DNA from 3 places in the Micromonospora sp. NPDC048169 genome. Region 2 is predicted to be linked to each of the others. Evidence: riboswitches for the same ligand, from Rfam matches in the RefSeq annotation. Region 2 holds a riboswitch; each other region holds the start of a gene.
What was found. A riboswitch is a leader RNA that binds a small molecule or an ion and turns the genes downstream of it on or off. The one in region 2 is predicted to bind cyclic di-AMP.
Positions count from the first base shown of each region.

Region 1: it holds a riboswitch for cyclic di-AMP, as region 2 does, so the genes downstream of both, AB0D28_RS07440 (hypothetical protein) here and AB0D28_RS27270 (hypothetical protein) in region 2, are expected to answer to the same signal.
Region 3: it holds a riboswitch for cyclic di-AMP, as region 2 does, so the genes downstream of both, AB0D28_RS22735 (transglycosylase family protein) here and AB0D28_RS27270 (hypothetical protein) in region 2, are expected to answer to the same signal.

Region 1 is NZ_JBEZMS010000006.1:17,780-22,534, reverse strand. Features, by position in the region: gene AB0D28_RS07465 (hypothetical protein) at 1-149, opposite strand, end outside; gene AB0D28_RS07460 (heavy-metal-associated domain-containing protein) at 187-393, opposite strand; gene AB0D28_RS07455 (metal-sensitive transcriptional regulator) at 474-773, shown strand; gene AB0D28_RS07450 (SHOCT domain-containing protein) at 900-1,109, shown strand; gene AB0D28_RS07445 (YibE/F family protein) at 1,261-2,535, shown strand; cyclic di-AMP (ydaO/yuaA leader) riboswitch at 2,690-2,821, shown strand; gene AB0D28_RS07440 (hypothetical protein) at 2,825-3,853, shown strand; gene AB0D28_RS07435 (carbonic anhydrase) at 3,913-4,566, opposite strand; gene AB0D28_RS07430 (helix-turn-helix domain-containing protein) at 4,733-4,755, shown strand, end outside.
Region 2 is NZ_JBEZMS010000050.1:28,465-33,219, reverse strand. Features, by position in the region: gene AB0D28_RS27285 (hypothetical protein) at 1-201, opposite strand, end outside; gene AB0D28_RS27280 (STAS domain-containing protein) at 620-979, shown strand; gene AB0D28_RS27275 (SRPBCC family protein) at 1,081-1,533, shown strand; gene AB0D28_RS27270 (hypothetical protein) at 1,557-2,630, opposite strand; cyclic di-AMP (ydaO/yuaA leader) riboswitch at 2,635-2,765, opposite strand; gene AB0D28_RS27265 (cation diffusion facilitator family transporter) at 2,909-3,823, opposite strand; gene AB0D28_RS27260 (AAA family ATPase) at 3,928-4,755, opposite strand, start outside.
Region 3 is NZ_JBEZMS010000030.1:15,155-19,909, forward strand. Features, by position in the region: gene AB0D28_RS22725 (M4 family metallopeptidase) at 1-779, shown strand, start outside; gene AB0D28_RS22730 (YbaB/EbfC family nucleoid-associated protein) at 943-1,392, opposite strand; gene AB0D28_RS22735 (transglycosylase family protein) at 1,579-2,223, opposite strand; cyclic di-AMP (ydaO/yuaA leader) riboswitch at 2,222-2,367, opposite strand; gene AB0D28_RS22740 (LLM class flavin-dependent oxidoreductase) at 2,533-4,089, shown strand; gene htpG (molecular chaperone HtpG) at 4,145-4,755, opposite strand, start outside.

The sequences.
Region 1 (4,755 bases), on a different contig from region 2:
TCGCCGGCCCCGTGGTCGCTGTCGCTGTCGTCGTGGCGGGTCTCGGCGGCCGGGGTGACGGGATCGGCCAGGTTGCCGATCCCGTACGCCGCGCCGAACACCGCCACGAGGCCGAGGGCGAAGCCACTGAGCTTCGTCGCCGTGTTCATTGGTGTCTCCTCGGTTTCCGCGGGTCCGTCGGACCCGTCACGCACCGACGAGGTCGTAGCCGGCCTCGTCGACCGCCGCGCGGACCGCGTCCACGTCCAGCGGGTCCTGACTGGTGACGGTGACCCGGCCGCCGGCCAGGTCGACCTGGACGTCGGTGACGCCCGGAAGCGCGCTCAGCTCGGTGCTCACCGAGTTGACGCAGTGCCCGCAGGTCATGCCGCTCACCTGGTAGGTGCTCTCCATCTCGCCCTCCGATCTTATACCCCCCAGGGGTACGTTCGAGACGGTAGCATACCCCCGAGGGGTACGCTATCCTCGGTTCCATGACCGCGCCGTCCAGCCCGACCCGGGGCTACACCGCCAGCAAGGACCAACTCCTCGCCCGGCTCCGCCGCATCGAGGGTCAGGTCCGTGGCATCGAGAAGATGGTCGAGGACGACCGCTACTGCATCGACGTGCTCACCCAGATCTCGGCCATCCAGGCGGCGCTGGACAAGGTCGGCCTCGGCCTGCTCGACGGCCACGCCCGGCACTGCATGCACGAGGGCGCCGCCGAGGGCCGGGCCGACGAGATGGCGACCGAGATGATGGCCGCCGTCGGCCGCCTGATGAAGCGCGGCTGAGCGGGGACCTCCGGCCCCCGGAACCGGGCACATCGACCCGCGCCGACGCGTCGGGCCGGTCGTACCGTCGAAGTGGCGGGCAGGCCGACCCCGGCGGACCCGCGGCGACGGACGGAGGGCGGCCCGATGATGTGGCAGAGCCCGATGATGGGCTGGATGTGGATCTGGTCCCTGCTGGTGCTCGCGGTGCTGGCGGGGCTCGTCTGGGCGGCCGTGCGGTGGACCGGCCCCCAGTACCTGGGCCCGACGACGGCCCGGCGCATCCTGGACGAGCGGTACGCGCGCGGCGAGATCGACGAGGACGAGTACCGGCGACGCCGGGCCGGTCTGGCCTGATCACGCGAGGCGAGCGTCACCGGTCCCGGTGAGGTCAGGCTGCCTACCATGGCCGGGCGACGACCCGGACGTGGTCGACACGTCCGCGCCGCCCGGGTGACCAGACCGGTCCGGCGGACCAGGCGTCGCCCCGACCGTTGGGAGAGACGCCATGGGTGCCGACCACACCCGCCCCGCACCCGCCGCGCCGCCGGGCGTACGCCGGCTGCTCGTCGCCGTGGTGGTGCCGCTGTTCGCGCTCACCGTGATCGCGGCGCTGGTCCTCTGGCCCCGGCAGGACCGGGAGCCGGTCGGCGGCGCGGACGTCCCCCGCTACCACGGCACGGTGACCCGGGTGGTCACCGAGCCCTGCCCGCCGACCCCGGAGGCCCCGGACGGCGGGGGCGGCCCCTGCGGCACCGTGACGGTGACCGCCGAGCAGGGCCCGGACGCGGGCCGCCAGGTCGAGACGCCGATCCCGGCCGGGCCCGGCGCGCCCCGGGTCGCGGTCGGCGACGAGGTGGTCCTGGTCGAGCTGACCGATCCGGCCGACCCGGCGGTGAAGTCCTACAACATCGCCGAGCACCAGCGCGGCACACCGCTGATCTGGCTGATGGTGCTGTTCGCCGCCGCGATCGTGGCGTTCGGCCGCTGGCGCGGGCTGGCCGCGCTCGCCGGCCTGGCGGCCAGCTTCGCCATCCTGCTCGGCTTCGTGCTGCCAGGCATCGGCGCCGGCCAGCCGCCGCTGCTGGTGGCCATCGTCGGCGCCGCGTTGATCATGTTCGTGGTGCTCTACCTGACCCACGGGATCACCGCGCAGACGTCGGTGGCGGTGCTCGGCACGCTGGGCAGCCTGGTGATCACCGGCGTGCTCGGCCTGCTCGCCACGTCCGCCACCCACCTGACCGGCTTCGGCAGCGAGGACGCCACCACGCTGTCCATGTTCCAGGCCGACGTGGACCTGCACGGCCTGCTGCTGGCCGGCATCATCATCGGCTCGCTGGGCGTGCTGGACGACGTCACAGTCACCCAGGCGGCCACCGTCACCGAACTGGCGCACGCCAACCCCGGGCTGTCCCGGCGGCAGCTCTACCGCGCGGCGACCCGGGTCGGCCGGGCCCACATCGCGTCCACCGTCAACACCATCGTGCTGGCGTACGCGGGCGCCTCGCTGCCGCTGCTGCTCCTGCTGGTCGCCGACTCCCGCCCGGTCAGCGAGATCCTCACCAGCGAGTTCCTCGCCCAGGAGATCGTCCGCAGCGCGGTGGCCACGCTCGGCCTGATCGCCGCCGTACCGCTGACCACCGGCCTGGCCGCGATCGTGACCACCGCCGGACGGCGCCCGCGCGGCGCGGAGCCGGCGCCGCCCGCGCCCCGGCCGCCGGCCGGACGGGACGACGCGCTGGAGGCGCTCGGCGGCGGAAGGAGTACGGAGGCCGCATGGTGAGACTCCGCAGCGTGACCATCGATTTCAAACGCGACGCTGGTCACGGTGCGCCACGGCGAAATCTCGCTATTGGTCGGCTTCCGGACGTAGATCCTCACGAGTGCTGTCGGGTAACCTCGCTGCCGGTCACCGCCGAAGGCGCGCACCGGCGCCAGCGGTGCCGCCGCCCAATCGCCCACGGGCGAGCCGGGGAACCAGGTACATGGGGTGAATCCGCGACAGCGGTAGGGGCCACTTCCGTCCCGAACCCGTCAGCTAACCCGGTCGGCGGCCGACGGAAGGGAACACTGTGACGGCACCCCTGCGCCGCTGGCTGACACCCGTGGTGGCCGTGCTGGCCTCACTGGCCGTGCTGGCCGGGCCGACGCCGGCGACCGCGGCCCCCGCCGCGGCGGCACCCGGCAACCCCTCGGGCCACGAGGAGGACGGCGAACCGCCGCTCATCACCGAGGCGATCGACTCCGCCAACCGGAACTTCCTCCAGGCCAAGGCGAAGCTCGCCAAGTCGCAGGACCGCCAGCGGCGGCTGGCGGCCGAGGTGAAGACGGCACAGGCCGAACTCGACGCGCTCAGCCCGCAGGTCAACCAGCTCGCCGCCCAGTCCTACCGGACCGGCCGGATGGGCGCGATGGCGATGCTGCTGGAGAGCAACTCCCCCGACTCGTTCGTCCGCCGGGTCAACGCCCTGGACGAGCTGAACCTCCTCAACGCGCAGCGCCTGGCCGCCATCAACGCGGTCAAGACCCGCGCCGAGCAGGCCAAGATCGCGATGGACGCCGAGGTCCGCGAGCAGGAGAAGCAGAAGAACGCGATGGAGCGCGAGAAGGTGCAGGCCGAGCGCGCGCTGAAGCTGGTCGGCGGTCTCGGCTTCACCGGCGGACTGGTCTCCGCCACCTCACCGGTCGCCAAGATCGCCCCCGGCCGCACCGCCGACGGCGGGTGGAAGGCCGAGTCGTGCAGCGAGGACGACCCGACCACCTCGGGCTGCGTCACGCCGCGCACGCTGCACGCCTACAAGGAGGTCCGGCGCGCGGGCTTCAAGCGCTTCGTGGGCTGCTACCGGTCCGGCGGGCCGTGGGAGCACCCCAAGGGCAAGGCGTGCGACTGGTCGCTGCAGAACAGCGGCTTCGCACCCTGGCACAACAATGACACCCGCAGGTACGGCAACGAGGTGGCCGCCTTCCTCATCCGCAACGCCGACCGGCTGGGCATCTACTACGTCATCTGGAACCGGCAGATCTGGTTCCCGGCCACCGGCTGGCGCTCCTACAGCGGGCCGTCGAACCACACCGACCACGTCCACATGTCGCTGCTCTGACGCCGGACACCACGAAGAAGGGGCCGCCCTCGGGCGGCCCCTTTCGTCTTCCCCGTGGATCAGCTCGCCAGCGCCGGGTCCGCGGGCGCCGCCGGGGCGGGCAGCGGGGCCGGGGCCTGCGCCACGGTCCGCACCTCGCCGCCGGCGAGACGGTACGACATGCCGACCACCGTGCACCGCCCCGCCGCCACCCGCTCGGCCAGCACGGTGGACCGGGCCAGCAGCGTCTCCACGGTCTGCGCGATGTGCACGTCGATGATGCCGTCGAGGTCCTCGACGCCCTGGCGGGCGGCGCGCAGCAGGCTGGGCGAGACCGCGTCCACCACCGCGCCCAGGTGCCCGGCCGGGGCGGCGCCGGTCCGGACCCCCTCGCGGGCGGCCTGGACCGCGCCGCACGAGTCGTGCCCGAGCACCACCACGAGCGGAGTGCCCAGCACGGTGACGGCGTACTCGACGCTGCCGAGCACCTCCGGCCCGGCGGTGTGCCCGGCGGTACGCACCACGAAGAGGTCACCGAGGCCGCGATCGAAGATGATCTCGGCGGCGAGCCGCGAGTCGGAGCAGCCGACGATCACCGCGAACGGGTGCTGGCCGTCGGCGACAGCCGCCCGGTGGCCGGCGTCCTGATTCGGATGCTGGGGGACGCCGGTGACGAACCGGTGATTACCGGCACGCAGTTCGGCAAGTGCCTGCTCCGGGGTCCTCGGCGTCATGTCGCTCACCTCGTCTACCAGGGAACTACCAGGCCGGACGGCCTCGCGACCAACGTTCACACGCCCCTCGGGAGCCGTCAAGATTCGTGATACGCATTTCATACTTTCCCGTCGCCGCCCGCCTCCGGACCGCGCCGATTCGGCAGGTGGCGGCGGTGGCCATAGCATGACCACCATGGCGACCACACC
Region 2 (4,755 bases):
CCGGCGGCGTGCCTCCTCGGCGGCGGAGCCGACCAGGTCGGTGGCGTCGTCGGCCAGGCCGGAGGAGCTGCGGCGGGCGGTCCGGGTGGCGTCGCGCATGCTGTCACCGGCGGAACCGACGGCGGAGAGCAGGTGCTGCCACGCCTGGTCGGCGACCCGCTCGGCCTTGCCCCGGCGGTCCAGCAGGTTGGTTCCGAACATCGTTCTACCTCCTCGGGTGCCGAAGGCCGGCGGCCACTTCGGACTCCGGTGTCCATCCGGCGGTCACTGTCCCGGGCAGTGCCCCACCGGACCCGGCGGCAAACCACGCCCGGGTCATGGCGGGTGCGGCCGGTGAACGGGACGAAGCACCCGAACGCGCCGGGACGGGTGCGGACGGGACGTGCGTGCGCCAGCTACCCTGGTCCGCGGGATCGGCGGGCCCGCCCGGTCGCACGGTTGGCCGTGGCCCGCCACAGGGGGAAACTGGAACCCGGTGGTCCGGATTGGGTACGCCCAGGTGTGCCCAGTTCGCGAATTGCTCATCCCGGGGGGTGGCGACCGGGGCGTGGGAGGAATACTCTCGGTCGCGGCCCGCGTACTGATGAGGCGCCCGTCATGGGCGAGTGGAGGTGCTCGCGTGAGCCTGTCGATCGTGAAGTCGGTGCGGCCGGGTGGTGTCGTCGAGATCGCGCCCCGTGGGGAGATCGACGTCGACACCGCGTACGAGGTGCGGGAAGCGATCGCCGAGGTGCTCGCGAAGGCCCGCCCCGCGCGGATCGAGCTGAACATGCGGCTTGTCACGTTCATCGACTCGGTCGGCATCAGCGCCATGGTCGCCGGCTTCCAGACCTGCGAGGTCAGCGGCGTCAAGCTCGTGGTCACCGAGCCGAGCCGGTTCGTGCACCGGCAGCTCTGGGTGACCGGCCTGCTCGGCCTCTTCGGCGCGCCCGAGCCGTGGTTCGCCGACGACACCCCCGAGGTGCTGCCCGGCGCCTGAGCGCCGTTCGCACCCCCTGCGGCCAGGGGACCTTCTACCCGTTGCCAGTCCGGCGTCGGTACGGGACGATCGTCGCGACGCACGACGGCGAGGGGGCCCGCTTGCAGAGCAGCGACAGCTTCAGCTACACCGTGCAGGCCCGGTGCAGCCGGGCCGAAGCGGTGGCCCTGCTAGGCGACCTGAGTCGCCAGGGTGAGCTGCATCCGCTGATCGTCCGGGTCCGGAAGCTGCCGGCCCGGCCCGGCGCGCTGGCCAGCTACGCGATCACCGACCGGCTGCAACTCGGCCCGCTGCACTTCCCGGTGACCTACCAGGCGGACGTGCTGATCGCGAGCGAGGACGAGGTGGTCACCGTCGCCCGGCAGCAGCCGGCGACGACCGTACGCAACCACACCCGGCTGCGCGACGAGGACGACGGCACGGTACGCGTCGAGGTGGAGATCACGCTCACCGCGCCGGCACCGCTGTTCGGGTACGCGTTCCGCCAGGCCCGGGCGGCTCACCTGGGCCTGGCGGCGCGTCTCGGAGCGACCCTGGAGGGCCGGCCGGCCTGATCCGGCCGGCCCCTTCCGGGCGCTCAGTACACCGACAGGTGCACGTGGTTGGTGTGGTCGCTGGACGGGTCGCCGTTGCCCCCGCTGTACGACTTCCACCCGCTGCTGGGCAGCCAGATCTGCTTGAACCAGATCACGTAGAGCACGGCGAGCGGGTCGGCGTTGCGCACGAAGTACGCGGCCAGGTTGTTGCCGTACGTCCGGTCGCCGCCGGAGGCCACGCCGCCGAAGCCGTTCTTCTGCGCGGCGAAGTCGCAGGCCCGCCCCTTCGGGTGCTCGCCCGAGCCGCTGGGCCGGTGGCACGAGACGTACCTGGTGAAGCCGGCCGCCTTCGCCTGTTGCAGCGCGTGCAGCGTGCGCGGGGTGATGCAGCCGTTGGCCGGGGTCGGGTCGTTGACGCTGCACGACTCCGGGGGCCAGGAGCCGTCCGAGTTGCGCGGCGCCGGCTTCGCGTTCTTGGTGGAGGTGCCCTGGACGCTGCCGCCGCTGCTGCTGCGCGTGGCGCGGTCGTTCGCCACCTCCAGGGCGCGCTCGGCCTGCTCCTTGCGCTTGGCCATCACCGTCACCTGCTTGCGCTGCTCGCGGATCTCGCCGTCGAGCTGGGCGCGGGTGCGGGTGGCCTGGTCCCGGGTGGCGATCAGGTCGCGCAGCGTACGGTCCTCGTGCGCGGCGACCTGTTCCAGCGCGGCGGCCCGGTCCATGAAGCCCTCCGGGCTGCTGCTGCCCAGCAGCACCCCGGCGGTGCCCAGGCGGCCGTTGCGGTACGCCACGGCGGCGATCTCGCCGACCTTGGCGTCGCGTACGGCCAGCTCGGCGCCGACCGTCTTGAGCTGTTCGTTCAGTTGCTTCTGGCGGCTCACCGACCGGTTCAGCGCGGCCTTGGCCTCCAGCCAGCCCTTGCTGGCGGCGTCGAGCTGGGCACGCAGTTCGGGCGTGCCGCCCTCGTCGTCGCCGCCGGGCGCGGCGGCGAGCAGGCCGGTCGCCGGCCCCGCCGAGGCGGGGGAGACCGGAACAGTCGCGACGCCGAGGGCCAGCGTCGCGACGAGCAGGGCCGCCAACCGGGCGGCTGTCCGTCGTACAGGTGCCACGTGGGGCATTCACACGTCCTTCCGTCAACGCCGACCGGGTTAGCTGACGGGTTCGGGACGGAAGATCCCTACCGCTGACGCGGATGCACCCCACGTACGTGGTTCCCCGGCTCGTCCCTGCGGACGATTAGGCGACGGCCGCCCCACCGGGGCCGGTGGCGTCCGCGGGTGCGGCCGCGACCGACACTACCGGCGCTGCCCGGGCGTGGCTCGGTGGAGCAACGCCACTAGGTGGGGCAAAACCGGCATAAGACTACAACAGCCACAGTGATTTAAGTCTGCCCTAATCACCACTCGGTCTTCCCGCACACGCCGGCCGACGCTCCGGGTTCGACCTGCAACGTGGCGTGATCGATGGAGAAGTCCTCGTGCAGGGCGGCCCGCGCGGCGGCCAGCACCTGCCCCGGGTCCACGCCCGGGTCGGTGGTCAGGTGCGCCGAGGCCACCTCCATGCCCGAGGTGAGCGTCCACACGTGCAGGTCGTGCACCTCGGCCACGCCGGGTACGGCGGCCAGCCGGTCGTGCACGGCGGTCACCTGGAGGTGCTCCGGCGCGGCCTGCACCAGGATGCGCAGCGCGGCCCGGCCGAGCCGCCAGGTGCGCGGCAGGATGAACAGGCCGATCCCGACGGCTACCAGCGGATCGGCCCACCACCAGTCGGTCGCGGCGATGACCAGCGCGGCGGCGATCACGCCGAGCGAGCCGAGCAGATCGCCGAGCACCTCCAGGTACGCCCCGCGCAGGTTGATGCTCTCCTTCGCCCCGGCGCGCAGCAGCGCGAACGCGACGATGTTGGCGAGCAGGCCGAGCACCGCCACCACGAGCATCGGGCCGGCCAGCACCTCCGGCGGCTCGCCGAACCGGCGTACCGCCTCGACCAGGACGTAGAGCGCGACGGCGCCGAGCAGCACGGCGTTGGCCAGGGCGGCGAGCACCTCCAGCCGGTAGAGCCCGAACGTGCGCTGCGGGTCGGTGCCGGCGCGGCGGGCGGCGGTGATCGCGGCCAGTGCCATGCCGATGCCGAGGACGTCGGTGAACATGTGCCCGGCGTCGGAGAGCAGCGCGAGCGAGCCGGTGGTGAAGGCGGCCACCGCCTCGACCACCATCAGGACGGCGAGCAGCGCGAAGGCGGCCCAGAGGCGGCCCCGGTGGCGGTGTGCCGCGTTGGCCACCGCGCCGCTGTGGTCATGACCTGCGCCCACGCCAACACCCTTCCTGCCCCGTACCGGCCAGGCCCAATGTATGTTCACATCGCTATGTATGCAACTGAACTGTGGGTGACGTCAGGGGCGCGGACGGGTGTCCCTCAGAGCGGGTCGAGCGTGGTGAGGCGCTGGGTCGCCCGGGACAGCGCCACGTAGAGCGTGCGTACCCCCGAACCGGGGTCGGCCCGGATCTCACTCGGCGCCACCAGCACCACGCCGTCGTACTCCATGCCCTTCGCCTGGAGGCTGGTGACCACCTGGAGCCGGCTCGCGCCGAGCGCGCCCAGCCAGCCGGCCACCTCGTCCCGGCGCGGCACCGGCGTGATCACACCAACGGTGCCCTCCACCTGCGCGAGCAGCGCCTCGGCCGCCTCGACGGTGGCCGCCGGCAGGTCGGCGGCGGGCACCGTGCGCTCGACCGGCGGCACGCCGGTGGACCGCACCGCGTCGGGCAGCGGCAGGTCCGGGTAGAGCCGGCGGATCTCCGCCGCCGCCACCGCGAAGATCTCCGCCGAGTTGCGGTAGTTGGTGGTCAGCTCGTAGCGGTGCCGCTTGCGTCGGCCCAGCGCCTGGTCCCGGGCGCGGTCCAGCTCCTGCGGGTCGCCGGTCCAGGCGGTCTGCGCCGGATCGCCGACCACCGTCCAGGACGCCAGCCGCCCGCGCCGCCCGACCATCCGCCACTGCATCGGCGAGACGTCCTGCGACTCGTCCACCACCACGTGCGCGTAGTCGCGGTAGTCGGCCGGACGCTCCCGGGCCGCCGCGCGGGCGGCACGCTGCCGGTCGGCGTACGTGCTCAGCTCGCGCACGCCACCGGCGAGCTGGTACGGGTCGCGCCTGGGCCGGGCCCGCTGCACGGGCTTGCCGAGCAGCGCGTCCAGCTCGTCGAGCAGCGCGATGTCCGCCACGGTCAGCCCGTCGGTCCCGAG
Region 3 (4,755 bases), on a different contig from region 2:
TGCTGGCGAACGGCAGCAGCCCGACGAACGGGCAGCCGTCCAGCTCGACCTGCAACGGCAGCAGCGTGACCGGCCTGGGCATCCAGAAGGCCATCAAGATCATGTACAACGGCATGCTCCTGAAGACCTCGTCCTCGTCGTACCTGAAGTACCGCACCTGGACGCTGCAGGCGGCGAAGAACCTCTACCCGGGCAGCTGCACGGAGTTCAACACGGTCAAGGCGGCCTGGGACGCGGTGAGCGTGCCCGCCCAGTCCGGTGACCCGACCTGCTCCGGCGGCAGCCCGACGCCCACCCCGAGCACCACGACCACCCCGCCGTCGGGCGGCTGCTCCGGCAACAAGCTCGCCAACCCGGGCTTCGAGTCGGGCAACGTGAGCTGGAGCGCCTCGTCCGGCGTCATCACCACCGACAGCGGCCAGGCCGCGCACGGCGGCTCGTACAAGGCGTGGCTGGACGGGTACGGCTCGTCGCACACCGACACGCTCAGTCAGTCGGTGACGATCCCGGCCGGATGCCGCGCGACGTTGAGCTTCTGGCTGCACATCGACAGCGCGGAGTCGACCACCAGCACCGCGTACGACAAGCTCACCGTCAAGGCGGGCAGCACCACGCTGGCCACCTACTCCAACCTGAACAAGGCCACCGGCTACGTGCAGCGGTCCTTCGACATCTCGTCGCTGGCCGGCACCACGGCGACCATCTCGTTCAGCGGCGTGGAGGACAGCTCGTTGCAGACGTCCTTCGTCGTCGACGACACCGCGGTCACCCTGAGCTGACCGTGGCGTAGCGCGGCCGGTCGTCGTCCTCCCGACGGCCGGCCGCCTCGTCATGCCCGGCCGGGCCCCTCACGGCGCCTGGCCGGACGGCATCGCGGCTTGCCGGACGGCATCGCGTCGAGCCGGGCGCTTCGTCGCGTCGTCCGGGTGGGCACCCGGTTCGTCAGGCCGGGCGGGCGCCCTGGGACGCGGTGCCGCGGTCGCGGTGGATCCGCGCGGCAGCCTCGTGCATCGCGCGGCCGAACAGCTCGGCCTGGTCGCCCATGCTGCCGAGCCGGGCGGCGAGCGCATCGGCGTCGGCCCGCGCAGATGCGCTGACCTGGGCGTCCAGCTCGGACAGCGCGGCATTGGCGGCGGCGACGAGGTGCCCGCCGAGGACGTCCAGCGGCTCGCCGGCCAGCTCCGGGTCGATCGTCACGGAATCCAGCCGGCCACCCTGGACGGCGACGGCGCGGACCCGGCCGCCGGCGGCCGTGCCCTCGGCGCGCAGCAGGTCGGCCGCCTCGCCGTCGGCGTGCGCCGAGGCCCGGGAGCGCATCGCGGTGAGCGCCTGCTGCGTACGGGTCAGCAGCTCGTCGATGCTCGCCGCCGCCGAGAACGGGTCGTTGGTCATATCAGCGCTTTCTTCACGTCTTAGCCGAGGACCGTGACCCTAGCAACCGCCCCCGACGAATCGCGCCTACCGGCCCTCGCGGGCCGCGTCCCGGTGCCGCGAGCAGGCCGGACACCGGCAACGCGGCGTGTCGCACGGGCGCGGACGCCCGGCCGGGGTGAAGCGGCCGGGCGTCCGCGAGACCGGTCAGCGCAGACGCAGCCGCTGACCGGGGAAGATCAGCCCCGGGTCGTCGCCCACCACCGCGCGGTTGCGCTCGTGCAGGGCACGCCAGCCGCCGTCCACGCGCTGCGCCACGGCGATCTCCGACAGCGTGTCCCCCGGCCGGACCAGGTACGTCCCGGTGCCGGTCCTGGGCTGTGGCGCGACGAGGGTGGTGGCCCGCTCCGGCGCGGCCCTCTTCGTGGCCGGTCGCCGCGGCGCGGCCTTCTTCGCGCCTGACCGCTTCTCGGCCGCAGCCGGCCCGGAACTCTTCTTCGCCGAGCCGCCCTTCTTGCCGCAGACCGGCCAGGCGCCGATGCCCTGCCCGCGCAGCACCTTCTCCGCGACGGCGATCTGCTCGGACCGGCTGGCCAGGTCGGCGCGGGCGGCGTACTTCTGGCCGCCGTAGCCGTTCCAGGTGGCACGGGAGAACTGGAGCCCGCCGTAGTAGCCGTTGCCGGTGTTGATCTTCCAGTTCCCGCCCGACTCGCAGCGTGCGACGGCGTCCCAGTTGACGCCCGCGCTGGCCGGAGCGGCCGAGCCGAACAGGGTCGCGGCGCCGAGGGCGGCGCCGGCCATCACCGCTCCGAGAGCGGTACGGCGGCTTCGGGCTGAGTATTCGGTTGCCATGTGGATTCCTCCACGCCGACGAGGTGAGCTGTCGGGTTCGGGCCGAGGAGCCCGGCCGCCGGTGGCGGCTTCACCCCGAGGTGACGATGCACCGTGGAACGTGTGGTTCCCCCGCTCCCGCACGAGGTTCGGTGACCGCGGCCGGCGGCGGGATTTGGCGTTTCCGGCCCGCGGTGTCCGCTACTGCGAACGAAACCGACGCTAGGAGCGCTTTGCGCCGATCATCCACTTCTTGTGATGCCCTTCACCCGGCCGGGCGACCGGGCGCTACCGTGGCAGGACTGGGCAAGATCACGGGAGGCGGGACGGATGACCGATCACGGACACGAGCTGACCTTCGGCGGCTTCCTCACCCCCGCCGCCGCGCAGCCGGACCAGGTGGTGGCGCTGGCCCGGCTCTGCGAGCAGGTCGGACTGGACCTGGTCACCTTCCAGGACCACCCGTACCAGCCGGGTTTCCTGGACACCTGGACGCTGATGTCCTACGTGGCCGCCGCCACCGAACGCGTCCGCCTGGCCGGAAACGTCCTCAACCTGCCGTTGCGCCAGCCGGTGGTGCTGGCGCGCAGCGTCGCCAGCCTGGACCTGCTCACCGGCGGCCGGGTCGAGCTGGGGCTCGGCGCGGGCGCCTTCTGGGACGCGATCGAGGCAACGGGCGGGCGGCGCCTGTCCCCCGGCGCGGCCGTCGACGCCCTCGACGAGGCGATCCGGGTGATCCGCGAGGTCTGGGACACCGACCACCGCGGCATGATCCGTGTCGACGGCGAGCACTACCGGGTGGTCGGCGCCAAGCGCGGCCCGGCGCCCGCCCACCCGGTGGGCATCTGGGTCGGCGCGTACAAGCCGCGCATGCTGCGCCTGGTGGGCCGCGCCGCGGACGGCTGGCTGCCGTCGCTGTCGTACCTGCCGAAGGGTCCCGACGAGTTGCCCGCCCTGAACGCGCTGGTGGACGAGGGCGCCCGGGCCGCCGGACGCGACCCGGCCGCGATCCGCCGCATGCTCAACGTGACAGGCACGTTCGCCCGCTCGTCGGCCGGTTTCCTGGCCGGGCCGCCGGAACAGTGGGTCGAGGAGCTGGCCGGGCTCACGCTGGAGCACGGCATCACCACGTTCATCCTCGGCAGCGACGAGCCGCGCGCGATCCAGATCTTCGGCCAGGAGGTCGCGCCCGCCGTGCGCGAGCTGGTCGCCGCCGAGCGCACCCCGCCCGAGCCCCGCGCGGCCACCGGGCAACAGGCCGCCGCCGGCGCGCCCAGCACGCTCGGGGTCACGCCCACCCCGGACCCGGGGGTACGCCTGAGCGCGCGCCGCCCCTGGGACGAGTCCACTCGCCCGAGCGCCCCGCCGCCGCCGGCCGGGCACGTCTACCCGCCCCGGGGACAGGCCGCCGGGCAGCACCTGGTGGACGTGCACGACCACCTGCGCCAGGAGCTGGCCCAGGTGCGCGACCTGCTGGAACAGGTCAAGCGGGGCACTGTCTCGCCGGGCCGGGCGCGGGCCGCGCTGAACGAGATGACCATGCGGCAGAACAACTGGACGCTCGGGGCCTACTGCGCGGCGTACTGCACCATGGTCACCCAGCACCACGGGCTTGAGGACGCCTCGATCTTCCCGCACCTGCGCCGCTCCGAGACCGGGCTGGCCGCCGTGCTGGACCGCCTCGAGGAGGAACACGTGGTGATCCACGGCGTGGTGGAGAGCGTCGACCGCGCGCTCGTGGAGCTGGTCCGCCGGCCCGGCGACTTCACCGGACTCCAGGAGGCGGTGGACCTGCTCACCGACACGCTGCTGTCGCACCTGTCGTACGAGGAGCACCAGATCGTCGAGCCGCTGGCCCGGCACGGGTTCTTCCCCTGCCAGTTGTGAGGCGGGGCCCCTTCTTCTTGTCGCGCCGGCGACGAGAAGGGGCCCCGCCTCACCGCTACAGGCCGCGGGCCAGGCGGTCGGCCAGGATCCGGGTGAACCGGGCCGGGTCGGCCAGCTCGCCGCCCTCGGCCAGCAGCGCCATGCCGTACAGCAGCTCGGCGGTCTCGGTCAGCGCGGCCGGGTCGCCGCCCTCCCCGTGCGCCTTGCGCAGCCCGGTGACCAGCGGGTGGGCCGGGTTCAGCTCCAGGATCCGCTTGACCTGGGGCACCTCCTGGCCCATGGCCCGGTACATCTTCTCCAGCGTCGGCGTCATGTCGTGCGCGTCGCCCACGACGCAGGCCGGTGAGGTGGTCAGCCGGGTGGACAGGCGCACCTCCTTGACGCTGTCGGCGAGCGCGCCGCCGAGGAAGGTGAGCAGGTCGGCGTACTCCTGCCGTTCCGCCTCGGCCTTCTCCTTCTCCTCGTCGGTCTCCAGGTCCACCTGGCCCTTGGCGACCGAGCGCAGCGTCTTCCCGTCGTACGCGCCGACCCGCTCGACCCACACCTCGTCCACCGGGTCGGTGAGGATCAGCACCTCGTAGCCCTTGGCGCGGAACGCCTCCAGGTGCGGCGAGTTCTCGATGGTGGTCCGGTTCTCGCCGGTGGCGTAGTAGATCTCGGTCTGGC